2 regions of the Virgibacillus sp. GM2-2 genome follow, and region 2 is predicted to be linked to the other one. Evidence: a T-box and tRNA genes for the amino acid it is inferred to sense, from the RefSeq annotation. Region 2 holds a T-box; the other holds one or more tRNA genes.
The links. A T-box is a leader RNA that pairs with one kind of tRNA and senses whether it is charged. The one in region 2 lies ahead of serS (serine--tRNA ligase), so its partner is inferred to be a tRNA-Ser.
Positions count from the first base shown of each region.

Region 1: it encodes a tRNA-Ser, which carries the amino acid that the T-box ahead of serS (serine--tRNA ligase) is inferred to sense. The anticodon was not compared.

Region 1 is NZ_JBUZWC010000002.1:176,636-187,045, forward strand. Features, by position in the region: gene ACY9Z2_RS04595 (deoxyribonuclease IV) at 1-366, shown strand, start outside; gene ACY9Z2_RS04600 (DUF2624 domain-containing protein) at 408-689, opposite strand; gene ACY9Z2_RS04605 (hypothetical protein) at 910-1,314, shown strand; gene ACY9Z2_RS04610 (hypothetical protein) at 1,337-1,660, opposite strand; gene ACY9Z2_RS04615 (NfeD family protein) at 1,728-2,360, shown strand; gene ACY9Z2_RS04620 (Na/Pi cotransporter family protein) at 2,563-4,188, shown strand; tRNA gene ACY9Z2_RS04625 (tRNA-Asn) at 4,562-4,636, shown strand; tRNA gene ACY9Z2_RS04630 (tRNA-Met) at 4,640-4,716, shown strand; tRNA gene ACY9Z2_RS04635 (tRNA-His) at 4,740-4,815, shown strand; tRNA gene ACY9Z2_RS04640 (tRNA-Ile) at 4,822-4,898, shown strand; tRNA gene ACY9Z2_RS04645 (tRNA-Ser) at 4,910-5,002, shown strand; tRNA gene ACY9Z2_RS04650 (tRNA-Phe) at 5,182-5,254, shown strand; gene sodA (superoxide dismutase SodA) at 5,482-6,093, shown strand; gene ACY9Z2_RS04660 (MFS transporter) at 6,218-7,489, shown strand; gene ACY9Z2_RS04665 (peptidoglycan D,D-transpeptidase FtsI family protein) at 7,569-9,665, shown strand; gene ACY9Z2_RS04670 (PstS family phosphate ABC transporter substrate-binding protein) at 9,914-10,410, shown strand, end outside.
Region 2 is NZ_JBUZWC010000021.1:34,106-44,515, reverse strand. Features, by position in the region: gene ACY9Z2_RS17610 (DUF58 domain-containing protein) at 159-1,376, shown strand; gene ACY9Z2_RS17605 (hypothetical protein) at 1,363-2,490, shown strand; gene ACY9Z2_RS17600 (hypothetical protein) at 2,504-2,818, shown strand; gene serS (serine--tRNA ligase) at 2,891-4,165, opposite strand; T-box leader at 4,334-4,554, opposite strand; gene pdxT (pyridoxal 5'-phosphate synthase glutaminase subunit PdxT) at 4,654-5,244, opposite strand; gene pdxS (pyridoxal 5'-phosphate synthase lyase subunit PdxS) at 5,260-6,144, opposite strand; gene ACY9Z2_RS17580 (serine hydrolase) at 6,195-7,529, opposite strand; gene guaB (IMP dehydrogenase) at 7,980-9,449, opposite strand; gene ACY9Z2_RS17570 (YaaC family protein) at 9,628-10,410, shown strand, end outside.

The DNA.
Region 1 (10,410 bases), on a different contig from region 2:
TGTTTAGATACGTGTCATATTCATGATGCTGGATATGATGTAGTAAACGATTTTGATGGTGTTCTAAATCAATTCGATAAAATTATTGGGTTGGATCGACTTAAGGTAGTTCACGTAAACGATAGTAAAAATGATCGTTCTGCACATAAAGATCGACATGAAAATATCGGTTTTGGATACATCGGATTTGAAGCACTTCATAAAGTTATTTATCATCCACAGCTTACAGAATTACCAAAAATATTAGAGACTCCATACGTTGGGCTTGACAAGAAAAACAAAAAGCCACCATATAAATATGAAATTAATATGATTAAAGAGGGTTCTTTTGACGAAGGGTTAAAAGATAAAATTATGGAACAATAAAAGGGGAAGAGAGCCTATTCAGGTTCTCTTCCTCTTACGTTTTAGAAAAGTGATTGCAATCCGTAAGACTTTACAAGCTCATTAAATAAATTTTGTGCTTTTTTTGCAGTGCGAACATCAGTGATCGTAGCAAGTTCCTTAAAGAGAATTGCGCGCTCTGATTCACTGAACGGATCAAACGGATGGGATCGTATATAAGCAGTTATTTGTTTTGCTTCTGCCTGTGACAGTGAAAACCCATATTTTTTACTATAGTGTAGCAATTCTTCAGGCGAAGTTTGCTTAATTTTATTTGTGATGATTTCCTTCATTATCTTTGACATATTTTCGCTCCTTTATATTGTATGCATATACATGGTATGCAATCGAAACAAAAAGTTTTACAGAACAACTTATATAAAAATAATATGTATTTGTATACTTAATATGCCAATTAACCTCTGCTTAGGCAAAAGGCTATTGCCAATAACTTACACGAAAATTTAACGAGTTAATCCATAAACTAAGTCACACCTCATTTAAAGAAAGCGAGGAATGAAGTTTATGGATCGATATAGGCAGGACGGCCGTGAAAAACCAGAAATGGAAGAAGAAGCACCAGATCACGAAATCAACACTGCCAATTTATACGGTAACACACCTGTTCCAGTGGATACTGATAACCGAGATGAAGAAATGGCACAGGAATTAACAGCAGATGATTTCGATAATCGGGTTAACCACCGCGATGATACGGAAACAAGATCAAACGTAAATAGTGCAGTCGGATGGGTTGCACTAATATTATCCATTGCGTCCTTCTTTTTCATGCCAATTATCCTGGGTGGGGCTGGGATTATTGTTGGATTTATAGCTAAAAGTAGAGATGCAGATACGCTTGGTAATACAGCTATCATAGCTGGTGCGATTTCCATTCTAATTACTTTATTTGTACTTCCATATTTGTAAACAACAGGAGGTTGACTGAGAGTCAACCTCCTTTTTCTGTATATACAGGGATAGAATAGTATTCATACGCTTCTAAAAAATATGGGTCTGTACTTGGGTTAAGCTTCTTAAAATCGTTTATAATCTGCTCTATATCTAATGATTCTGAGGTACTGTAGTTTTCAACTATGGATAATAATGATTGACCAGGTAGGGCCTGGATCTTTACAGAATTGATTTTAATGGTTGTATGTATTTTCTTCTCATCTTGAACTGTAGTTAGGCTGCCAGAGCTAAGATCATGATAAATACTGGTTAAAAGTAGAATGAAAATAAGGTACAGAAAAGATTTTTTAAAAAAATTCATTATTCATACTCCTTTTATGAAACAAATGGTTTCTATATACCGTATAATAGATACAGGAGGGATGGATATGGATATCTTCTCATATCAATGGATCGGGCTAGTTATCACTGGACTAGGGACACTATTTCTTTTAGGCGAAGTTTGGGTTAACATGCGCGGTATATTTGGTTTATTAGGCATCGGCTTCATAACTGTTTATTTTTCAGTTTACTTAGAAACAAGCTCATTTATTATTATGCTTATCATTTATTTCGTTGGTTTATTACTAATTATTATTGACGGGAAACTTTTAAATGATGGTACGCTTGCAACATTAGGTTTAGCATGTATGCTAGTCTCTGTGGCAATTAGTGCTCCAACATTAACCGCTGGATTATATTCTGTTATCGGTGTGTTGGTTGGTGGATTCTCGTCATTACTATTTTTGAAAGTGTTCAAGCATCGAGAAATGTGGTCAAAAATCACTTTAAGAGATAGATTAACTAGAGAAGCGGGATATAATTCTCTGAATGAGGAATACGATAGTTTATTGCATCAAACGGGTATTACGCTGAATAACTTACGACCAGTTGGAACGGTTAGGATCAATGATAAAGATTATAGCGCGGTTTCTAATGGACAATGGATGGTAAAGGATACGAAGATAAAAGTAGTAAAAGTCGATGGAACAAAAATACTTGTTGAGAAAATAGCGAAATAAAACTCATGTAATTGCATGGGTTTTATTTATGGGAATAAAAAAGACAGTTCAATCAAATTACTACTAATAATATAACAGTGAATAAACGAATGTAAATTTAATGTAAATTTTTAAGTTGACACTTTACAAAACACTTACATATCGTTAATAATGGTAACGAATGTGACAAAAATCAACAAAAATTGAAGGGATGGAATAACCATTGGAAATTGATATTCAAAAGCTGATTTTTGAATTTGTTGGCGGACTAGGTATTTTTCTTCTTGGTATTAAATTTATGGGAGATGGATTACAGAAGTCAGCTGGAGATAAATTACGTGATATCCTTGATAAATTCACAACCAATCCTTTTTTAGGTGTATTAGCTGGTATCATTGTAACGATACTAATTCAAAGTAGTTCTGGAACAACTGTTTTAACAGTTGGCTTAGTTAATGCAGGATTTATGACATTAAGACAAGCTATTGGGGTTATTATGGGTGCAAATATTGGTACTACGGTTACTGCATTCATTATCGGTATTGATTTAGGGGAATATGCACTTCCAATTATTGCAGTAGGTTGTTTCTTAATATTTTTCTTTAACAATCAAAAAATAACAAACATTGGGCAAACGATCTTTGGATTTGGTGCACTGTTCTTTGGCCTAGAATTAATGAGCAGTGGAATGCATCCACTTCGATCATTGGAAGCATTTCAAGAGCTAACACTTAATATGAGTCAAAACCCAATTTTAGGCGTAGTAATCGGTACACTTTTTACAGTAATTGTTCAAAGTTCAAGTGCAACTATTGGTATACTACAAGGGCTTTTCGCTGAGGGAGCTTTAGAACTCAAAGCAGCGATTCCTGTCCTATTTGGTGATAATATTGGAACAACCATTACAGCAGTATTAGCGTCGATTGGTGCGAGTGTTGCTGCAAGAAGAGCTGCATTTACGCACGTATTTTTCAACTTAATTGGTACAACTATATTTTTATCGTTGATAGGATTTTTCACTCAATACGTAATGTTTTTACAAGAGCAATTTAATTTAAATGAAGAAATGACAATTGCATTTGCACATGGTAGCTTTAATCTCATTAATACCATTATTCAATTTCCGTTTATTGGTGCACTAGCTTGGTTAGTTACAAAATTAATTCCTGGGGAAGATGTAACGATTGAATATAAACCAAAGCATTTAGATCCAATCTTTATTCAGCAATCCTCATCACTAGCATTAGATCAAGCTAAGATGGAAGTAATCCGCATGGGTGAATATGCTGCACAAGGACTTGAAGAAACAAATCAATATTTGGTCACACACCAAAAGAAGAATGCCGAAACTGCAATGCAAATTGAAGGGGCATTAAACAACCTAGATAAAAAAATTACGGAATACCTAGTTGATGTATCTGCTGGATCTTTATCAGAATCGGAAAGTGAAAAGCATACTGCATTAATGGATTCTGTAAGAGATATTGAACGAATTGGTGATCATTTCGAAAATATTATAGAACTGATTGATTATAAAATTTCTAATAAAGTCAATTTAACTGAACAAGCACAAGAAGATTTAAATAATATGTTCGATTTAACCATTCTTACTGTGAAACAAGCGGTAAGTGCTTTAGATGGAATGAATCGAGAGGAAGCACTTGCGGTCGTCCAAAAAGAGGATGAAATTGACAAAATGGAGCGCAGTTTCCGTAAGAAACATATTATTCGCATGAACGAAGGCTTATGTAGTGGTTCAGCAGGAATAGTTTTTGTTGATATGATCAGTAATCTAGAACGAATCGGTGATCACTCCGTTAATATTGCTGAAGCTGTTTTAGGTGAATAAAATCAGTTTAATTAGAGATTAGCATCTAATTCGGATGCTAATCTTTGATTTTTAGAAATTAAAAATTGAAAAATAATCGAGAAAGTGCTATAGTAATTAATGTTGCTCGAGAGAAGTTGTCCTAGTTATTATGAAATTCTTTAAGAAATATATTGACATATTTCTTTCTACATGGTAAATTATATTTCGTCGCTTGTTGATATTCTATTACATAATGTGACTCATGATTATAGCAGTATGATTTATTTTTTAAGATTATTCCACAGTAGCTTGATCGAACGGTTTTGGTTTTGTGAGATCATGCGAGGAACGTAATTTGTGACGAGTAGACCCAAGTAGGATTATAGCAGTATGATTTACTTTTTTTGATTATTCCACAGTAGCTCAGTGGTAGAGCTATCGGCTGTTAACCGATCGGTCGTAGGTTCGAATCCTACCTGTGGAGCCAAATGGCGGTGTAGCTCAGCTGGCGAGAGCGTACGGTTCATACCCGTGAGGTCGGGGGTTCGATCCCCTCCGCCGCTACCAATTTAATTTAATATATTTTTATGGCGGTCGTGGCGAAGTGGTGAACGCACCGGATTGTGGCTCCGGCATTCGTGGGTTCGATCCCCACCGGTCGCCCCATAAAAAGGACCCTTAGCTCAGCTGGTTAGAGCTATCGGCTCATAACCGATCGGTCGCAGGTTCGAGTCCTGCAGGGTCCACCATTTTAAAACTCGGAGGTATACCCAAGTCTGGCTGAAGGGATCGGTCTTGAAAACCGACAGGCGGGTCAAACCGCGCGGGGGTTCGAATCCCTCTACCTCCTCCATACATAATTTATCTCGGCTCAGTAGCTCATTCGGTAGAGAGCCGCAAACATCCTTGAGTAAGCTTCTATGTGCAGGCTTGCGAGGAGTTCTGCTTCAGAACACGACGAGCACATCTACATTGAATAATCTTCAAAGTAAATTTTAGTCAGTTTGACATTTAACATTATAAATTATTTACGGCTCAGTAGCTCAGTCGGTAGAGCAAAGGACTGAAAATCCTTGTGTCGGCGGTTCGATTCCGTCCTGAGCCATCTTATTAAATCAGTTTATTGAGACTATCTCGATAAACTGATTTTTTCTTTAAAAATATGTTTGAACGCTAAAGATTCGTGAAATAGTATCTAAGGATGCTTTGATAAAGCAATTGTAAAAATATGCATATAAGTTGCATGTCGCTCAAAGCTCTGATAATCTTTCATTAAAAGGGTGAATTTTCACTCCTTTTATTATCATAAATATTAAGGGAGGACGTTTAATCATGGCAAAATTTGAATTACCAGAATTACATTATGCATACGATGCTTTAGAACCAACAATCGATAAAGAAACAATGAACATCCACCATACGAAGCATCATAATACTTACGTTACAAAATTAAATGGTGCGCTTGAAGGTCATGCTGATTTACAAGATAAGTCAATTGAAGACTTAGTAGCAAATCTTGACTCGGTACCAGAAAATATCCGTACAGCAGTACGTAACAATGGTGGCGGTCACGCAAACCATAGCCTATTCTGGAAAGTTCTTTCACCAAATGGTGGCGGGGAGCCTTCAGGTGAATTAGCTGATAAAATTAACAACAAATTCGGTAGCTTTGATAAGTTTAAAGAAGAGTTTGAAGAAGCTGCTAAAACCCGTTTTGGATCTGGTTGGGCATGGCTTGTTGTTAACAATGGTGAGCTTGAAGTTACCAGTACTCCAAACCAAGATAATCCATTAAGCGATGGAAAAACTCCAATTTTAGGATTAGATGTATGGGAGCATGCATACTACCTTAAGTATCAAAACAAACGTCCTGATTATGTTTCAGCATTCTGGAATGTAGTTAACTGGGATGAAGTAACAAAGAACTATAATGAAGCTAAATAAATAATTGTATGAAATGAGCGTAGGGCAATGTGCCCTACGCTTTAATTCTGTTTAAGGCTATCCGCTTGAATATCTCTCGGTGAATTGTTCAAACTAACAAGGAACACAGGAGGAGTAATTCACTATGCAGAGATATAAACAATACATCGTTGAAAAAATAAAAGAAAATCGTGACTTAACCTTTTTATTAGTTATAGGTGGACTTTATTCGTTGGGTTTATTTTTATCTAATACATTTGTGAATATTTATCTTTGGAAACAGTCTGGTGATTACATAACGATTGCACTGTATAATTTAGGGATTTACATCTTTCAGCCGCTTACGTTTATACTAGCCGGAAAGATGGCAAAAAAGGTCGATCGAATTATTGTTTTACGATTAGGGGTAACGTTCTTATCTCTATTTTTTTTGAGTGTATTATTTATTGGAGATGCTGCTTCGTCTTTTCATATCCTTTTAGGTAGTCTTTTGGGAATCGGATTTGGTTTTTACTGGCTTGCATTTAACGTTTTAACCTTTGAGATCACTGAACCGGATACTCGAGACGTTTTTAACGGGTTCCTTGGTGTATTACAATCTTTTGGTGGCATGATTGGACCATTAATCGCAGGGATTATCATTGCTAAAATGGATCAAAATTTTGGTTACAAGACCATCTTTACTGTATCATTTCTAATGTTTATTGGTGCCGTAATCTGTAGCTTTTTTCTAAGTAGGCGACAGGCAGAAGGTGCGTATCACTTTAAACGGATATTACATGAACGAAAACATAATAAGAATTGGAAAAATATTTTACATGCACACGTTTTTCAGGGGCTAAGAGAAGGGATCTTCTTATTTGTTATTGCAATATGGGTATTTATCGCAACTGGTAGCGAGCTCGCACTAGGGATGTTTAATTTATTCTTATCTGGGCTTTCGTTTATTTTTTATTTCTTAGCTACGAAGTTTATAAAACCCAATTTACGAAAAAAAGCAATCTTAATTGGAGCGTTAATTCTTTATTCTGCGGTTTATATCATTATATTTAATGTTAGCTATCCAATTCTTATTGTGTATGCAATATTAATTGGTATTGCTTATCCGATAATCAATGTCCCTTACGCTTCGTTAACCTATGATGTAATTGGAAAAGCGTGGAGGGCACGCGATCTTCGTATAGAATATATTGTTGTCCGTGAATTGTTCGTAAATGCAGGTAGAGTGACTTCTATCGTCATCTTTTTGATAGCTGTTACAGTGATTGATGCTGAAAAAATTATCCCTATATTATTAATTACATTTGGAGCTGGACATTTGTTTATATACTTTTTTGCGAAGGATATCTTTCTTGTGACCGAAAAAGATGAAGAAATTATGAAAAAAGAAGAACTCCCTGATGAAAAAAATCGTTAATAGGCTTAGAAAGTTCCCTTGTAAATGTTATAATGAATTATAACTAAGCTAACTTGTCATTGAAAAAGGGAGATATTAAATGGTTAAAAAGAAAAAGAAGAAGGCTCAACTTCCCTTTCGTCTAAATATATTATTTTTTATTGTATTTTTATTATTTTCTGGTTTGATTTTACGACTTGGAATTGTACAAATAGTGAATGGGGAAGGTTATCAGAAGGAAGTTAATCGTACCATCAAAGATACGTCTAAAATTCCTGTTCCTAGGGGAAGAATTTTGGATTCAAACCACAATGTAGTTGTAGGTAACAAACCGCTTTATGCAATTACATACACTCCAGCGAAGGGAACCACAGCGGAAGAACGACTAGATGTTGCTAGAGATTTAGCAGAGTATATTGATATGGTTCCTGAAAAAGGCGAATTAACTGAACGAAATTTAAAAGAATTTTGGTATTTGAAACATGAAGAAGAAGCAAAAAGCCGTTTATCAGAAAAAGAGATAAAAGAACTTGATAACGGAGAAGAGTACCAGTTAATGCTGGATCGAATTACAAAAGAAGAAATTAATGGCTTTACAAAGCAGCAAAAAGAAATAATCAATATTAAAACTGAATTAGATAAAGCTTATTCGTTAAGTCCCCACGTTGTAAAAAATGAAGGGGTTACGGCAGAAGAATATGCCAAGGTCTCTGAACATCTTGCACAATTACCGGGCATCAATGCAACAACTGACTGGGAAAGAGTGTATCCGTACGATGATACGCTAAGAAGTATTTTTGGTTCTATTACCTCGCAAGAGCAGGGCATACCAAAAGAACGGGAAGATTTTTATATCACAAGAGGGTATAGCCGGAATGACCGTGTAGGTACAAGTGGATTAGAAGAGCAGTACGAAAGTGTTTTACGAGGAAGAAAAGAACAAATTCAATACACAACAAATAAAGATGGATTAGTGATTGACTCGGATGTCGTTGTAGAAGGTGAAAGAGGTAAAGACCTTGTTCTATCTATTGATATGGAATTCCAGAAGAAGGTTGATCAAATCCTTCGTGAAGAAATAAAGAAAGCAATATATGAGCATCCTAACCCATATTTAAGTGAAGCATATGCTGTTGTAATGGATCCACAAACAGGTGAACTATTAGCGGTGTCAGGACAGGAATACAACCGAGAAACTGGAGAATTTAAAAATGTTGCCTATGGTACCATGTACGCAGCACACCGAGCAGGGTCTACTGTAAAAGGTGCTACGGTTCTGGCTGGTTATGAATCAGGTGTTATAGAACCTCGCCAACGTTTTTATGATGCACCTATAAAAATAGCCGGAACCCCTGAAAAAAGTTCCTATACAGATGGTGCGCTAGGGTGGATGAGTGATCTAACAGCATTACAAGAATCTTCTAACGTATACATGTTTTATATTGCAATGCGCATGGCTGGCGATTTCAATTATGAACCAAACGAAAAGTTGCAATTCGATCCATCATCGTTTAGAGAATTGCGAAATTACTATAGTCAGTTTGGATTAGGTGTGCCAACCGGTGTGGATTTTCCATATGAATCAACTGGTTATGAAGGTTCCACGAAGCAGGGTGGTCTATTATTAGACTTTTCTATTGGCCAATATGATACGTACACGACGATGCAATTAGCACAGTATGTTTCAACGATTGCTAACGACGGTTATCGTGTCCAACCTACTTTTGCCAAGTCAATTCGTAAACCGACACCATATGAAGGTGAACTTGGACCAGTGTATAAGAGCATGAACACGGAGGTATTAAACCGTATTACAATGGATCAGAATTTAATCGAACGTGTTCAAGAAGGATTTAAAATGGCATTCCAAGTCCCTGGAGGAACAGCGTATAGCTATTTTGCTGATAAGGAGTATACATCAGCTGGTAAAACAGGTACAGCCCAAAACCGTTATTTTATTCGTAATGATAAAGGTGAAATTATAAGAGGGGTTGACACATTAAATTTAAACTTAGTCGGTTATGCCCCGTATGAAAATCCAGAAGTAGCGTTCGCCATTGTCGTCCCGAACACTGGGATAAATAATGATTATCATTTAAATGATGTAATAGGCGAAAAGATTTTAGATACGTATTTCCAATTAAAAGAAAAACGTAGTGAGGAACAGAAGGAAGTAACTGAATCAGAAGTTGAATAATAAAAAGAAATCCTGAATTGCAATCTAGCAATTTGGGATTTTTTATTTTCTAGGAAACATTACCTAAATTTATTCATAGTGAAAATCACAAATAGAAGCTCATTTTTAACCAATTTATCAATAAAATAGCTTTCTCCACTAAACTTGCAAATTTACATAACCTTTACATTCAATTAATACTAGCTTAATAGTCCCACTGTACAATGTGATTTGTAAGGTAATAATACAAACATTTAGGGGGCTTTCAAATGAAGTCAAGGTCTATCGTATTAGTTGCAATTTTGTTATTACTTGCTGTGTTCACTGTTGCATGTGGAAATGGTGATGGCAGTGGATCAGCAGCAGAAGAAGGTACAAAAAAAGTCATGGTAGATGGATCATCTACAGTTTTCCCAATAATGGAAGCAGTAGCTGAGGAATACTCTAAAGAAAACCCAGATGTGCGAGCAACTATTGGAGTTTCTGGTACTGGTGGAGGATTTGAAAAATTCATCGCTGGTGAAACAGATATTTCTAATGCATCACGTCCAATAAAAGAGGAAGAAAAGAAAGCATTAGAAGAAGCAGGTATTGAGTATACAGAATTTAAATTGGCACTAGATGGTTTATCAGTTGTTGTTAATAAACAAAATGACTGGGTTGACCAACTTACAATTGAAGAATTAAACAAAATGTGGTCTGAAGGTGGAAATGTAGAAACGTGGGCTGATGTTCGTAAAGGATGGCCAGAAGAAGAAATAAAGTT
Region 2 (10,410 bases):
ATAACCCAAATAATAAGATGTTCTACCTCAAATAAACAAAGGTTTCATAATATTATTAAATAATTCAAAAAATGTCATTCTATTTTCTGTAAGTAAATGGTAACATTATAATATAAATGAGAATTTTTTACACAAATAAAAAAGGAGTCAGCTTACCAATGAAACAAACAAATTGGAATAGAAACTCCATAAAAAATACGAGACAAAAGTATGATTTTATCCTACTACTTCTTGGTGCTTTAACCATTATTAGTTTAATAGTCAACCAGACATTAATTTTCTTGGTTATTGGATTGGTTGGTGTTTACGTGTTACTCATTCGAATCTATGATAAGCGAATCGGCCGAAGACTAATACTAGAGAATAGGAAGCGAACCATTCGAATGTTTGAAGGGGACCAAGGGGAACTAGATCTTCGACTATCCAATCATTCCTTTCTCCCTTTTCTAAATGCGAAGATCACATTTTCAACCAACCAAAAGGTATACAGTGAGGATTTTATAGAAAAGACACGGGGACTGCTGAATCATTACCAGATCCCTTTTGTCTTACATGGAAAAAGTGAAACCCATATGCCAATTCCGATACAAGCAAGGAAACGTGGAGTATCGCTTGTTGAAAATGTTCAACTTGTATTTCCTCATTTATTGAATTTTGATCAAGTGGATATGGAACTCCTTGAAAAGTATCAAACGGAAGTTCTAATTTACCCAAAACCTATACCAGTAGCTGGTATAGAGGAATTTCCATACAATAATTTTGGAAACCAGGTAACATTATTTTCACCATTTGAAGATCAGCTAAGCCCCGTAGGTACAAGGGATTATGTTCACTCGGATCCTTTCCATCGCATTCATTGGAAGGCGTCAGCTAAAAACCAAACATTACAAACAAAAATTTATGAGCGTAACCAAAATATTTGTTGGACAGTTATCGTTAATATTGCGGAAATTAGCCCAGTAGGAAATATATATCGAAGCGATAAATTTGAGGAATTATTATCACAAGCAGCATATATATGCCAAATAATTACCAAAAAAGGATATCCGATGAAGTTGTGTATTAATGCATCACGGATCGGTAATGTTCCATTTTTTCTTGATGAAGGGGATGGCAATAATCATTTGAAAAAGATGTTGGAATTACTTGCACGAATTGGTGATGATAATAATGCTATTTCAATTGTAAATGTTATGCATCGCATCGATCGATCAATTGAAGCTTCGGATATGATAATTGTGATCGGAGCACTTGATCATCAAAGCATCTCTTATACAAATAAGTGGAATAAACAAGGCAACCGTGTATTTCAGGTAATCGATAATGAAAATGGTGCCTATCTATCAGAAAGGTTATATGTGTATGAAGCCAAATAATACGATTACAAAATATTATCAGTTCGTTGGAGAATGTCTTGTCTTTTATTTTTTGTTAGTCCCAATTCATTCTTCATTCCTTTACTCAAAACCTTTTTGGAACTATTTAATTATAATTATTTTTTCCATTGTACTCTTTGTTCTCAGTATCCGATTAATTAAAAATTATATTATTTATGTGGTGGACCTTGCTATCTTGGTACTGTTCACAAACTATGTAATTGGACTTTCTGTATTTATTAGCCTCATAATTGGTATGTTTTTTGTATGGAGGTTCATCATTCAGGAAAATGAAGTAGCTAGAGAGAGACAATTACAGTTAATCGGGGGGATGCTATTTTTATTTGCAATAGATGTTATCTTTTTTTATGATCCAAATCTGATTTGGATGGCGATCACCTTTTTAGTTTTCATGGTTGTCGGTTACCAATTAAGCCATATTTTTGTTGGAAGAGATATGAATATTTACCCATCGTTACGTTATCCATCTTGGTTTATTGGTTTGACTTTGGTAGGTAGTGTTCTTTTATTTTCTTTCTTTCAAATTAGCAATCTTTCCCTTGCTACCATTTGGAATAAAATTGTATCGATGCTGACTGTCGCAAAACCACAATTTAGTCCAAAAATTGGAGAACAAAATCCTATACCTCCTAAAACTAGCTACCCTGAAACCGATGTGCCCGAGTTTGTTTTAGGAATTGGCCAGTTAATCATTATTCTAATTTTTATAGTAGTTATTATATTTTTAGTACGTAAAAAGGCTATTTCACAAGGTAAGGGGAGCATATCGAAAATCTTCTCTTCCACTCGAATAAAAGAAACAGAACCAACTGAAAAAGGAAAAAACAATTCATTATTTAGAAAAGGAAATTCAAAAAAGCCCAATAATCGAATTAGACGCAAAGTGTATCAATTCGAACAACTGGCTAAGCGAAAAGAAAAAGGTAGAGAAACATCCGAGACAATTGAAAACTGGTTTGATCGGTATGGTATAGAAGCTTCTTATTTGGATTTGTATCAAAAGGTTAGATATGGTGATGGTGAATTGACTGAAGAAGAAGCCTTACAGTTTGAGGATGAATTGGCTGATATAAAGAAAAAGATGGAACTATAAAGGATGGGGTAAGTTGTTACTGGTTAAATTGATTGTATTGATTGCTTTGCAGCTGTTATTCATTTATTTGTTTTCAATCGAGCAAAACGTCCAGTTACAGGATGTATTTTTTCCATTCGGAATAATCATGTTAATAATTTCCGTCCTTTTTACTTTCGTTATCAATGGAATGGATGTAAAGCAAAAGGGGATACGTTTTATTGGAGCAATTTCTATTAAGGATGAACCAACCAAAAATGAGGGTCCCTATAAGATGAGTTTGGTTAATTCATTTACACTTTCGGCATTTTGTGTTTTCGTACTCTCAACCGTAGTAAGTTTTGTATAACTATGGTGGATAAAAAACATTTTATTAATAAATTTAAATTCCTCCAATCAATGAAAGGAGGAATTTTTTTATTTACCTAATTACATCTTTCCCACCCATATAAGGTCGTAACACTTCTGGTACAACCACAGAGCCATCCTCTTGCTGATAGTTTTCCAAAATAGCTGCAACGGTACGACCAATAGCAAGTCCAGATCCGTTTAACGTATGAACAAATTCTGGCTTTCCTTTTTCTTCGCGACGGAAGCGAATGCCGGCGCGTCTTGCTTGGAAATCCTCAAAGTTAGAGCAAGAAGAGATTTCACGATACGTATCTTGGCTAGGAATCCATACTTCAATATCGTATTTTTTAGCAGCAGTGAAGCCTAAGTCAGCTGTACACATGCTCATCACACGGTACGGTAATTTTAATAGCTGTAAAACTTTTTCCGCATGTTCTGTTAATGTTTCAAGTGTTTCATAAGAATCTTCAGGCTTCGTAAAGTGAACAAGCTCTACCTTATTAAATTGATGCTGACGAATCAAGCCGCGTGTATCGCGTCCAGCAGATCCCGCTTCAGAACGGAAAGATGCACTAAATGCCACATATTTTTTCGGTAAATCATCATTTCGTAAAATATCATCACGATGGTAGTTCGTTACGGGAACCTCAGCAGTTGGTACCATAAAATAGTCCCAGCCTTCAAGCTTAAATGCGTCTTCCTCAAATTTTGGAAGCTGACCTGTACCTGTCATGCTTGTGCGATTTACCATATATGGCGGAAGCATTTCCGTATATCCATGCTCATCTGCGTGTAAGTCCATCATAAAGTTTAGTAGCGCACGTTCTAAACGAGCCCCTAACCCTTTATAAAAAACAAATCTGCTTCCTGTTACCTTTCCTGCACTTTCAAAATCCAAGATATCCAAATTCGTTGCGACATCCCAGTGCGGTTGTGCTTCAAATTCGAACTTAGGGACGTCACCCCATTCACGTGCCAACACATTGTCATCCTCGTCTTCTCCAACTGGTACACTTTCATGTGGAATGTTTGGAATAGACAACAACATCATTTCTAGTTTTTTTTCGATATCCTTTAGTTCTGTATCCAATTCCTTAATTTGATCGCCAACCTCACGCATTTCTTTAATTGCAGGCTCTGCATCTTTTTTCTCCTTTTTCAGCACAGAAATTTGCTTCGTTGCCTCGTTTCGTTTTGCTTTTAATTTTTCTGTTTCTGCAATTAATTCACGACGACGTATGTCAAGCTCACCAAACTTATCTAATTCAGATAAATCTTCACCACGGTGGGCTAGTTTTTCTTTTACTTCTGGAAAATTATTGCGTAGATACTTCATGTCTAACATGTTTAGTTCCTCCTTTTTTATTTTGTCTAGCTACGGTTCCTAGAAGCTGCCGTCATAAGCAATAGACATTCCAAACGCCAAAAACCAGGCGTTTGGAATGTCTATTGCTTATGCGTCCGCTTCTGAACAGTCACCTCCGCTTTTCCATTAAAAAACTCCCGTCCCAAAAATAGGGACGAGAGTATAATTCCCGCGATGCCACCCTGATTGAAGAGATGAACTCTTCCGGCTCAAAAATGTTAACGGTTTTTAGCCGGGTTTACCTACTACAACCTGCGTTCAGTAAACCAGTTTAAGGATGGATTCACAGCATTCCTTCATCGATTCACACCAACCATCGACTCTCTTTAGAAAGCATAACTGTTACTATTTCCTCGCATTACTGTTTAAATGATTATGATACATCATACATAATTTTATGTTAGGATGCAAGTCTTTTTATAAAAATGGTTTATTCGTCCAACAAACAGTACATTTAGCCAATAATACTACGATGCAAGCATTTTTTTAGATTCTTCCACCATTTTAACAAAATACTCCACAAATCGATTGTCATCCGTTAATTCCGGATGAAACGCTGTACAAATATAATGCCCTTGTTTTGCCGCAACAATACGGTCTTGATACGTTGCTAACACTTCAACCTCTTGTCCAACCTCAACGACATATGGGGCACGAATAAACACTGCATTAAAGTCATCTGCCACATGCTTGATTTCAAGTTCTTTTTCGAAGCTTGCTACCTGACGTCCAAAGGCATTACGTGCAACCTTCATGTTCATCAAACCTAAATGGCCACTTTCCTGACCTTCAATTTCTGTCGCCATTAAGATCAATCCAGCACAGGTTCCGAAAATTGGCTTTCCTTTCGCACCAAATTCTCTCAGTGCTTCAAAAAAACCGTAGCTATTAATTAAGCGTCGCATCGTTGTACTTTCTCCACCAGGGAAAATAAGTCCATCGATTTCTTCTAGCTGTTCTGTACGTTTTATCTCTATTGCTATTGCACCAGATGCTTCCACAGAACGAATATGTTCGCGAACTGCACCTTGTAGTGCAAGAACACCGATTGTTGTCATAGTCATTCCTTCTTTCTATTCACTACGATCTTGCATACGGTCAGATCCGGAAAGTGTGCTCATTTCGATCCCTTTCATCGCGATACCAAGATCCTTAGAAAGTTCAGCAATAAGCTTATAATCTGTGTAGTGTGTTGTAGCTTCTACAATCGCTTTAGCAAATTTTGCTGGATTATCTGATTTGAAGATACCAGATCCAACGAATACCCCGTCAGCTCCAAGTTCCATCATCAATGCAGCATCGGCTGGTGTTGCAACGCCACCTGCAGCAAAGTTAACAACAGGTAAACGACCTTCTTCGCGAATTTGCAACAATAGCTCGAATGGTGCTCCGATATTTTTTGCAAATGTCATCACTTCATCTTTCGACATTGCTGACAATTGACGGATTTCAGATTGAATTTGACGCATATGACGAACCGCTTCAACGATATTTCCTGTACCAGGTTCACCTTTTGTACGAAGCATAGATGCACCTTCACCAATACGACGTGCAGCTTCTCCTAGGTTACGGCATCCACATACGAAAGGAACCGTGAAATCTGATTTATTTAAATGGTATACATCATCAGCTGGTGTTAATACTTCACTTTCGTCAATGTAATCGACGCCCATTGCTTCTAAAACACGTGCTTCAACGATATGTCCAATACGTGCCTTTGCCATAACAGGGATAGAAACTGCATTCATTACTGCTTCCGTGATTTCAGGGCCAGCCATACGAGCTACGCCACCTGCAGCACGGATATCAGATGGAACACGCTCCAATGCCATAACAGCAACTGCTCCAGCTTCCTCTGCGATTTTTGCTTGTTCAGCGTTGACAACGTCCATGATTACGCCGCCTTTTTGCATTTCTGCCATTCCACGTTTTACGCGATCTGTACCTGTATTTGTCATTCGTAATTCCTCCTGTGATATGATACTTTCAGCCTAGATTATTATACTACTTAAAACCAACCTTTAACAGTATCAACGATTGTTGTAAATAGGTTTCCAAAAAAGTCACCAATTGATCCAATAATCAACATAAACCAGTTGTCTTTTTCGACAGAATCTTGTGCTACAACGTCAACCGTCTTATTCGTTTCTGCATTAAAAATGTAGCCATAATCGTTTTCACCTTCGAAAATTAATTCGGCTGTTCCTATTTTCTCGCCTTTTTCAATTGGAGCAGCTAATTCGCCAGCTTTGTTTAGTTTGTCTTTATTCAACGTATATTTTAGCGTATACTTTTCTTCCTGACCTTGTTGTACAGGTACCTTTATTGCTTTATTTGTTGCGATTTCAACAGTATCTTTTTTTCCATCAGCCACAGGTAACTTCGCTTGTCCATCTAGTTGATAGCCTTTTGGAAAAAGTTCTTTTGTTTCAAAGTTAGAAAATCCAAAATCTAATAGTTTTGCTGTTTCCTGAAAACGTTCAGCTTTACTGTCCGTCTTCATGACAACTGAAATAAGTCGTTGTCCATTACGTTCTGCTGTCCCTGTGAAGCAATAGCCAGCTATATCGGTATGTCCTGTTTTTAGACCATCCACACCTTCATAATGGAACTGCTTCAAGAATGATGCTGTATGTGGCAACATCCAGTTCAAATTCTCCACATTGTAACCTTCAAACTCTACTTCTGTTTGACTAGAAACTTCTAGTGCTTGTGGATGCTCTTTAATTAGGTTGTATGCCAATAATGCTGCAGAACGTGCAGAAAGTAAGTTGTTTGCGTTTGGATCTGTTCCCTCTGGTACATTTTCACCAAGTAGTGAATTAGGTAATCCAGTGGAGTTAACAAATTTATAATCAGGTAAACCCATTTCTTCTGCTGTTTTGTTCATCATTTTAACAAATTGACCTTCGGAACCTGCAATTAATTCTGCAAGTGCGATAGTAGAACCATTATCCGAAAATACTGCCATTGCTTTATACAATTCTTTTACGGTATATGGTTTATTTTGCGTTAATCCAATTCCTGAGAAGGTTGGATTAGCCGATATACTATATGGATAGTCACTAATAGTTGTTGTTGTATCCCAGCTGATTTGACCACTTTCGATAGCTTCCCATACAAGGTATTCCGTCATCATTTTTGTCATACTAGCTGGTGGTAGTGCCGTATCAGCATTTTTAGCGTATAAAATCTTCCCTGTCTCTGCATCAACTAATATTGCTGATTTTGCATTAAGCTCAACGGTCGCTGCTTGTGTTCCCATAGGCTGTACAATTACCGTTGTCACCATTACTAATGCTACAAGTAATAATGACAAAATTCTCTTTACGTTGTCTATCACTTTCTCTACCTCCACCTGTATATAAATATCTATTAATTTTTAAACCACATCTTTGATAGTTTACCATAGAAAATAACAAAAAAATAGACGGGGAATATTCCCTATCTATTTTTTTACTAGGATTATTTACCTATTTATTTGTGCCCCAGACTTAATCATCCATTACTTCTTTCGACAAAATTTGCTTGTGTGGCTAAGACCATTGAATTGAACAAAATTTTTTCCGGACACAGGATCCTTTATTTGATCAAAAAGGGGGTAATTTATTATGATTTTGGTTAAATAAGGTCTCTGGGGTCCGATAACATGTACAAAATGAGGTTTTTTCAGGAAATAGAGGAACGTGTGTCCAGAAAAGACATTACTCGCTTAGATTTGATGCACAGGCTGCTCCAAACCCAAGCAACAAACAAAAAAAGCTTCCTCTAGAAAAGGAAGCTTTCATACTATTTATACCGAGTAATTCGGTGCTTCTTTCGTAATTTGAACATCATGTGGATGGCTTTCACGTAAACCTGCATTGGTAATACGAATAAAACGAGCATCGTTACGTAACGAATCAATTGAAGCTGTTCCACAATAGCCCATGCCAGCACGTAATCCACCGATTAATTGATGAACAGTATCTGCTAGAGGCCCTTTGTAGGCAACTCGTCCTTCGATTCCTTCAGGTACAAGCTTTTTCGTTTCCTCTGATTCTTGGAAATAACGATCTTTTGAACCAGCTTTCATTGCACCTACTGATCCCATACCACGATATACTTTATATTGTCTACCTTGGAAAATTTCTGTGTCTCCAGGGCTTTCGGATACCCCAGCAAACATACTACCAAGCATAACTGCATGCGCTCCAGCAGCTAATGCTTTGGCAACATCACCTGAATACTTAATACCACCATCTGCAATTACTGGAATGCCATATTCTGCAGCAGCCATTGCACAATCGTTAACAGCTGTTATCTGCGGTACACCAACACCTGCTACAACGCGTGTTGTACAAATGGAACCTGGTCCAATTCCTACTTTTACAATAGATGCGCCTGCTTCAATTAATTCTTTTGTCGCTTCCGCAGTCGCAACGTTTCCAGCAATGATGTCTAATTCTGGATAAGCTTGTCTTACACGTTTCACTTGCTCTAATACGCCTTTTGAATGACCATGTGCCGTATCAATGACAATTACATCTACGCCACTAGTTACAAGGTGCTCGATTCGTTTCATTGCATCAACGGTTACACCAACAGCTGCACCTACTAATAATCTACCTTGTGCATCTTTTGCAGCGTTTGGAAATTCAATTACTTTTTCAATATCCTTAATCGTAATTAATCCCTTTAAAACACCGTTATCATCAACAAGTGGTAATTTTTCAATTTTATATTGCTGTAGCATTTTTTCTGCTTCATCCAGTGTCGTACCAACTGGTGCAGTTACCAGATTTTCACTTGTCATTACTTCGTGAATTAAAATCGAATAGTCTTGAATAAAACGAAGATCACGATTTGTAAGGATTCCGACTAGCTTTTGTTCCTCTTCGTTATTTACAATCGGAACGCCAGAGATGCGGAATTTGCCCATCAAATGCTCAGCATCAAATACTTGATGTTCAGGGGTTAAAAAGAAAGGATTAGTAATAACGCCACTTTCCGAACGTTTTACACGATCAACCTGTTCTGCTTGGTCTTCAATCGACATGTTTTTATGAATAACACCAAAGCCACCTTGACGTGCCATTGCTATTGCCATTTCAGCTTCCGTAACTGTATCCATGCCTGCACTAATAAACGGTGCGTTTAACTTTAGTTTTTGAGACAGTTTTGTTTTTACTTCTACGTCCTTTGGAAGTACTTCTGATTTCGCTGGTACTAGTAATACATCATCAAACGTTAAACCTTCTTTTGCAAACTTATCCTCGCGCATCTTCATCCTCCTAATTGTCATTTTATGGCATAAAGTCTATGCGTATTATTTATCTATACGGTTACACTAATTGTTACTTAGAATAAGGTATCGTTAAGTGATTTTCAACAGGTACTTACTAAAGTGGAAAAAGAAAATGCATTCTAAATATTTTAATAGTTTAGAGAGGAGGAATTATATGAGAAAACAGGATATATCAACCTTTTTCACCTCTTTACATAATCTCCATTCGAGCCAACAATTTCTAGAAAATTGTTATACAACAATCGGTGAACGTGAACCGGAATCGAAAAGCTATGAAAACAGTGGTACATTGATGTACTACCTTGATCAGGGGGAGTTATTTTTACAAGAAGGAAGAAAAGCTGATGTTCGGCTCCAGCCACTTTTATATTTCTACGGGATGGTTCACTTATTAAAAGCATGCTTATTAACCAATCGACCAGGTTATCCTGAATCGACGTCTATTCTGGCACATGGTGTCACAGCTAGAAAGCGAAAAAAGAAGGATTACACGTTCATCCATGATGAGGTAAAAATTCAACAAAATGGCCTGTTTAGTTATGCATGTAATCATTTGTTTTCTATGAAACATGCACCTTTCCAGAAAATTAAAATGGAATTTTTATTAGGATTAATACCTGAGATGAATGACCTTTTTGTGCATAGTAATCATGAAAAAACTGTTGAGATTGGTGAAATAGGCTCTTCACTTCTACAGTTTCCAGTTACTATCCTTGATCGTTTTCATTTAACCGAGCGTGCATTTATTCAACGGATACAAACACATTTGTCTAACATAAAAAAAACAGAAACAACAGATGGATCCCTTATCGTTACGTTGGAAAAACCTGTTCAACAAATGAATGGACCATTTTATTGTCATCAAGAGAAGCAAACCATATATTTTCCTTTAGAACGTACGTATTTTGTTACAATTCCTGAGATTTTAATCCATTAT